Linked DNA regions of Peribacillus simplex NBRC 15720 = DSM 1321. Each later gene encodes a partner of the first gene's protein in a complex. Links are inferred from orthologs where the notes say so. Each region holds a gene or a part of one and is shown in the gene's direction. Other genes may lie near its edges. The genes, in order: uvrB and pcrA.

What was found.
Region 2: the proteins of uvrB (region 1) and pcrA are in contact, whole or in part, in a crystal structure (PDB 7EGT), measured with the Thermus thermophilus proteins. The link is inferred for Peribacillus simplex NBRC 15720 = DSM 1321 from one-to-one orthologs. Residues at the interface, in WP_096411307.1 of Thermus thermophilus: Glu23, Leu25, Arg26, Asp27, Gly28, Glu29, Arg30, Phe31, Arg55, Glu326, Asp327, Phe328, Glu379, Ser382, Gln383, His398, Gly400, Arg401; in WP_096412145.1 of Thermus thermophilus: His654, Arg656, Phe657, Gln666, Asp668, Glu669, Lys680, Arg681, Leu682, Ser683, Lys685, Tyr686, Ala687.

What each region holds. Positions count from the first base shown.
Region 1 is NZ_CP017704.1:2,900,801-2,904,044, forward strand. Bases 126-3,036 are described here. They hold uvrB (excinuclease ABC subunit UvrB), read left to right. Parts: upstream 126-543; coding sequence 544-2,529; downstream 2,530-3,036. Other genes in these bases: BS1321_RS13835 (CsbA family protein), read left to right, coding at 126-325; uvrA (excinuclease ABC subunit UvrA), read left to right, coding at 2,536-3,036. In the rest of the region: more of BS1321_RS13835, read left to right, coding at 95-125; more of uvrA, read left to right, coding at 3,037-3,244. UniProt on the Escherichia coli protein: The UvrABC repair system catalyzes the recognition and processing of DNA lesions. A damage recognition complex composed of 2 UvrA and 2 UvrB subunits scans DNA for abnormalities.
Region 2 is NZ_CP017704.1:2,155,153-2,158,507, reverse strand. The notes cover bases 160-3,181. They hold pcrA (DNA helicase PcrA), read left to right. Parts: upstream 160-558; coding sequence 559-2,805; downstream 2,806-3,181. Other genes in these bases: ligA (NAD-dependent DNA ligase LigA), read left to right, coding at 2,909-3,181; pcrB (heptaprenylglyceryl phosphate synthase), read left to right, coding at 160-497. Outside these bases: more of pcrB, read left to right, coding at 1-159; more of ligA, read left to right, coding at 3,182-3,355. UniProt on the Escherichia coli protein: A helicase with DNA-dependent ATPase activity. Unwinds DNA duplexes with 3'-5' polarity. Translocates on single-stranded DNA with 3'-5' polarity. Initiates unwinding more efficiently from a nicked substrate than double-stranded DNA.

The sequences.
Region 1 (3,244 bases):
CCTTGAAAATCAAGTGGGAAATTGATTGGCAAAAAACCTCATAATCATTTAAACTGAAACTACTCTATTTTTCTCTTATAAAGGAGATGAAAAAATGATTAAAATTCTTTCTGCCCTTTTCCTTCCTTGTCTACTTGTCATGCTATTTTCAAGAGTCACCTATAACAATGTCGTAGGCCTTGTTTTAACTGTTGCCTTGATTACAGCTTCCGCATATAAAGGTTATACGCATACAAACTTATTGATCATCGTCGATGCCTTATCCCTGACAGTGGGATTTTGGTTATCAAAAAGAATGATGAAACGTACATCCAAGAGCGCCTGACACTAAAGGTGCTTTTTTTGTACTCAAACGTGTCATTCCCCTCAACACATCATGAAGTCCGTAACCTAAAAATAGAATGGATGTTCGCTTATTACTGGTTTGTTTTAAGGCTATTGTGGTAGAATGTGTATATATGCTTTATTAAACCGGAATAAATAGAAGGGATATAGGCATGTCCCGTTTTCATATAAAAATATTTCAATAGGAGGCTATGCTTGGTGAAGGATAAGTTTGAGTTAGTCTCAAAATACTCTCCTCAAGGAGATCAACCGGCAGCAATTGAAATGCTGGTCGAAGGGATTAAGGAAGGCAAGGAAATGCAGACGTTATTGGGTGCAACGGGGACAGGGAAAACGTTCACCGTTTCCAATGTGATCCAAAGAATCAATAAACCGACTCTTGTCATTGCCCACAATAAAACGTTGGCAGGGCAGCTTTACAGTGAGTTCAAAGAGTTCTTCCCTAATAATGCCGTTGAATACTTCGTTAGCTATTATGATTATTACCAGCCAGAAGCTTATGTTCCATCCACGGATACCTTCATCGAAAAAGATGCAAGCATCAATGATGAAATCGATAAACTGCGTCACTCGGCAACTTCGTCTTTGTTCGAAAGGAAAGATGTCATCATCATTGCCAGTGTTTCGTGCATATATGGACTCGGTTCTCCTGAAGAGTACCGGGAGATGGTTGTTTCCCTCCGAACAGGCATGGAAATAGAACGGAATGCCTTGCTGCACAGACTCGTGGATATTCAATATGAGAGGAATGATATTGCTTTCCAAAGGGGGACTTTCCGCGTTCGCGGCGACGTGGTCGAAATTTTCCCGGCCTCACGTGATGAACATTGCGTACGGGTGGAGTTTTTCGGGGATGAGATTGACCGTATCCGTGAAGTCGATGCCCTGACTGGTGAAATTACTGGTGAACGTGAACATATCGCCATTTTCCCGGCTTCCCACTTCGTAACCCGCGAAGAGAAAATGCGGATAGCCATTCAAAATATCGAAACGGAATTGGAAGAGCGATTGAAGGAATTAAGGGAAGATGAAAAACTCCTTGAAGCACAGCGCTTGGAGCAGCGGACCCGTTATGATTTGGAAATGATGCGGGAAATGGGCTTTTGTTCAGGGATCGAGAACTATTCCCGCCATTTAACCCTTCGTCCCTCAGGTGCGACACCATACACTTTAATAGATTACTTTCCAGAGGACTTCCTATTGGTCGTGGATGAATCACACGTAACCCTTTCGCAAATCCGCGGAATGTTCAATGGCGATCAGGCGCGTAAGCAAGTGCTAGTCGATCATGGCTTCCGTCTGCCGTCTGCAAAAGATAACCGCCCGCTAAGATTTGAAGAATTTGAAAAAAAGGTCCATCAATCCATATTCGTTTCGGCAACTCCGGGACCATATGAACTCGAACATACGCCAGAAATGGTTCAGCAGATCATCCGTCCTACCGGATTGCTGGATCCGACGGTAGAAGTGAGGCCTATTGAAGGGCAGATAGATGACTTGATCGGTGAAATACATGAGCGCGTCAAAAAGAACGAGCGTGTGCTCATTACGACCTTGACGAAAAAGATGTCTGAAGATTTAACTGATTATTTAAAGGAAATCGGCATTAAGGTCCAATATCTTCATTCGGAAGTGAAGACCTTGGAAAGGATAGAAATCATTCGGGAACTTCGAATGGGCAAATATGATGTACTCGTTGGAATCAATCTTTTAAGGGAAGGCCTGGATATTCCGGAAGTGTCGTTAGTGACCATTCTGGATGCCGATAAAGAAGGGTTCCTTCGCTCGGAACGTTCGCTTATTCAAACGATGGGCCGTGCAGCCCGTAATTCCAACGGCCACGTCATCATGTATGCAGACCGCATCACGAATTCGATGGAACTTGCCATCAATGAAACGAGCCGGCGTCGTGAAATCCAGGGAAATTATAATAAAGAGCATGGAATAATGCCTCAAACCATTCAAAAGGATATCCGTGACTCCATAAGGGCGACTCATGTAGCCGAAGAAAGCGAAGAGTATAAGGAAGACCTTGCACCAAGCCTCGCGAAGCTTCCTAAAAAAGAGCGTTTAAAAGTGATGGCAAGCATGGAAAAAGAAATGAAAGAAGCGGCAAAGGCACTGGACTTCGAGCGAGCTGCCGAGCTGCGTGATTTATTACTAGAGTTAAAAGCGGAAGGGTGACGAAACATGGCAATGGATAAAATTGTGATAAAAGGTGCCAGGGCCAACAATTTAAAGAATATTGATATCACGATACCGAGAGACAAACTTGTTGTGCTGACCGGATTATCGGGATCTGGAAAGTCTTCCTTGGCTTTTGATACGATTTATGCAGAAGGGCAAAGACGTTATGTAGAATCACTTTCCGCTTATGCCCGTCAATTCTTAGGCCAAGTGGATAAACCGGATGTCGATGCGATTGAAGGTTTGTCACCAGCCATTTCCATAGACCAGAAAACGACCAGTCGAAATCCTCGTTCAACCGTAGGGACTGTTACGGAGATCTATGATTATTTAAGGCTGTTATTTGCACGGGTCGGAAGACCGACCTGTCCGATCCATAATATTGAAATCACCTCACAAACGATTGAGCAAATGGTGGACCGCATTCTTGATTACCCTGAGCGAACCAAGCTTCAGGTATTGGCACCGCTTGTCTCAGGCAGAAAAGGGACACATGCAAAAGTTTTGGAGGAAGTTAAGAAACAAGGATATGTCCGCATTCGTGTGAACGGGGAAATGCATGATCTCAGTGAGGAGATCACTCTCGAAAAAAATAAAAAACATTCGATTGAAGTCATCATAGACCGGATCGTCATTAAAGAGGGTATCATGGCTAGGCTTGCAGATTCATTGGAAAGTGCTTTGCAGCTTGGCGAAGGCAAAGTCATCATTG
Region 2 (3,355 bases), 750 kb from region 1 along the record:
TGATGGAAATTTCCTCTGTTGAAACGGTGACACCAGGGTTTGATTTATATTTCATTCCGAGTGTCCTGAATAGCACAAACCCGGATTGGATGATGAAACTGCATCAGCAAGCAGTCAAGGAATACGGATACCTTTTAAATTGGGATGAAATTTTCGTTGAAGGGTACTGTATTCTGAATCCAGAGTGCAAGGCGGCCCAATTGACGAAAGCCAATACTGATTTGGATATGGATGATGTGGGTGCATACGCGATGATGGCTGAAAAGATGTTCAACCTGCCGATTTTTTATTTGGAATACAGCGGTGATTATGGCGATGTCCAGATGGTGGAAGCCGCCAAAGAGAGTTTGGAGGATACCGTACTATTCTATGGCGGTGGGATAAAATCGGTTGAACAGGCCAAAGAGATGTCTAAGATTGCGGATGTCATCGTTGTCGGCAACGTGATTTATGAAGATTTGAAGGTGGCACTTGCAACAGTTTCGGCAGTTAAATGAAAACATGTAATAAATATAGTATACTAAAACAGAAACGAATGTTCGTATAGGTGGTGTGATAATGCAATATTTAGCGGAAAAATTATTAATAGGTTTGAATGAACAGCAACAAAAAGCAGTGAAATCAACTGATGGCCCACTTTTAATCATGGCTGGGGCAGGAAGTGGAAAGACGCGTGTGCTGACTCACCGAATAGCTTACTTGATGGTCGAGAAGGAAATAGCGCCATGGAACATCCTTGCAATCACGTTCACCAACAAAGCGGCCCGTGAGATGAAGGAGAGGATCCGCGCCATACTTGGCGGTGCATCCGAAGATATCTGGATTTCAACTTTCCACTCGATGTGTGTCCGCATTTTACGAAGAGATATCGACCGTATCGGATTTAATAGGAACTTCTCGATATTGGATACGACGGATCAGCAATCGGTCATAAAACAAATTATGAAAGATCGTAATATGGATACAAAGAAATATGATTACCGTGCCATTTTGGGTAGCATCAGTTCAGCGAAAAATGAATTGGTCGGGCCGGAAGAGTACCTGAAGACGGCTTCTGATTACTTCACTAAAGTAACTGCCGATGTATATACGGAATATCAAAAACGGCTGCGTAAAAATTCAGCGCTTGATTTCGATGATTTGATCATGATGACGATTCAATTGTTCCAGCTCGTACCTGAGGTGCTTGAATATTATCAGCGTAAATTTCAATACATTCATGTTGATGAGTACCAAGATACGAACAGGGCTCAATACATGCTTGTTAAACTACTGGCTTCACGCTTCCGTAATCTCTGTGTTGTCGGGGATTCCGATCAATCGATCTATCGTTGGCGCGGTGCGGATATTGCGAATATCCTTTCATTTGAAAAAGATTATCCGAATGCCAACATGATTTTCCTTGAGCAGAATTACCGCTCGACGAAAAAGATTCTAGCAGCGGCGAATAAGGTCATCGGTAACAATCAAAACCGTAAGCCGAAAAATCTTTGGACTGAGAATGCAGATGGCAATAAGTTATTCTATTACCGTGCAGACAATGAGCAAGGGGAAGCACAATTTGTAGCTGGAAAGATAAATGAGTTAGTTCAGGGCGGTAGCAGGAAATATTCCGATATAGCAATACTTTACAGAACAAATGCACAATCACGTGTCATGGAGGAAGTTCTGCTTAAATCCAATATAAATTATGCAATAGTCGGCGGAACCAAGTTCTATGACCGTAAAGAGATTAAGGATTTACTTGCCTATCTTCGCCTTATTGCGAATCCTGATGATGACATCAGTCTCCGCCGTGTAATCAATGTACCAAAACGCGGAATTGGTGCAACTTCAATGGACAAAGTGGCAGATTATGCAGATCAATATGATGTTTCCATTTATAAAGCACTCGAATCTGTGGAAATGGTAGGGATAAGCGGGAAGGCTACCAAAGCGGCAAGGGAATTCCATACGCTGATCACTAACTATACAAATCAGCAGGAGTACTTATCCGTGACGGAACTGGTGGAGGAAGTCATTAAGAAAACCGGTTACCGTGAGATGCTGCAGGCAGAAAAAACGATTGAATCACAAAGCCGGCTTGAAAATATAGATGAGTTTTTATCTGTTACGAAAGCATTCGAAGATAGCAGCGAGGACAAATCATTGGTGGGCTTTTTAACGGATCTGGCATTGGTTGCAGATATAGATCAACTAGATGAGAATTCCGAAGAAGCTACAAACACTGTAACGCTGATGACACTTCACTCTGCGAAGGGACTAGAATATCCGGTAGTCTTTTTACTGGGTCTTGAAGAAGGTGTTTTCCCTCATAGCCGCTCGCTCATGGATGAAGAGGAGATGGAAGAAGAACGCCGTCTGGCTTATGTTGGAATTACAAGGGCTGAAAATGAACTATTCATAAGCAATGCCCAAATGCGGACATTGTATGGACGGACGAGCATGAATCCAGTTTCACGATTCATCAGTGAAATACCAGAGGAACTTCTTGAAGATCTAAAACCGAAACCGGCTCCTAGAGCTAGGCAAACACCTTTCAGTTCTTCGAGAACCGGATCTCCTTCAACAGCTTCCACAAGAAAAGTGCCTGCCTTTGGAAAAGCTGTTTCTGCACCATCCGCAACGGGCGGTGAAGAGATCGGCTGGGCTGTCGGCGACCGTGCATCCCATAAAAAATGGGGGATAGGAACCGTGGTGAGCGTAAAAGGGGAAGGCGAAGGGAAGGAACTGGATATTGCCTTTCCAAGTCCAATCGGCATCAAACGTCTATTGGCGAAATTTGCACCAGTTGAAAAAGCATAAGCTATTAATATGTTTCTACTGGTAAAGAATAGGGATATCTGACTTTAGACACCGCTCTTCTATAAGAAGTGCGGTGGAGTCTTCTTTAGAAAGGATTGAACGTATGGACTTACAAGCTGCAGAGAAGAAAGTTCTAGAACTGCAAACGTTATTGAACCAATACAGCTATGAATATTATGTGATGGACCAGCCATCAGTACCTGATGCTGAATATGATCGGCTACTCCGTGAACTTATTGAGTATGAGGAGAAATTTCCTAAACTGCAATCGGCGGACTCACCGACACAACGGGTCGGTGGCGCCATTTTGGATATGTTTGAAAAAGTGGAGCATACCACACCGATGCTTAGTTTAGGCAATGCCTTCAATGAAAGTGACTTACTGGATTTTGACAGAAAGGTCAGACAATCTGTAGGTGACGATTTTTCCTATGTATGTGAATTGAAAATTGATGGACTTGCCGTCACTCTTCAATATGAGAATGGATATTTCGTAAGAGGGGCAACCCGTGGAGATGGAACGATCGGTGAAGATATTACCGCTAATTTG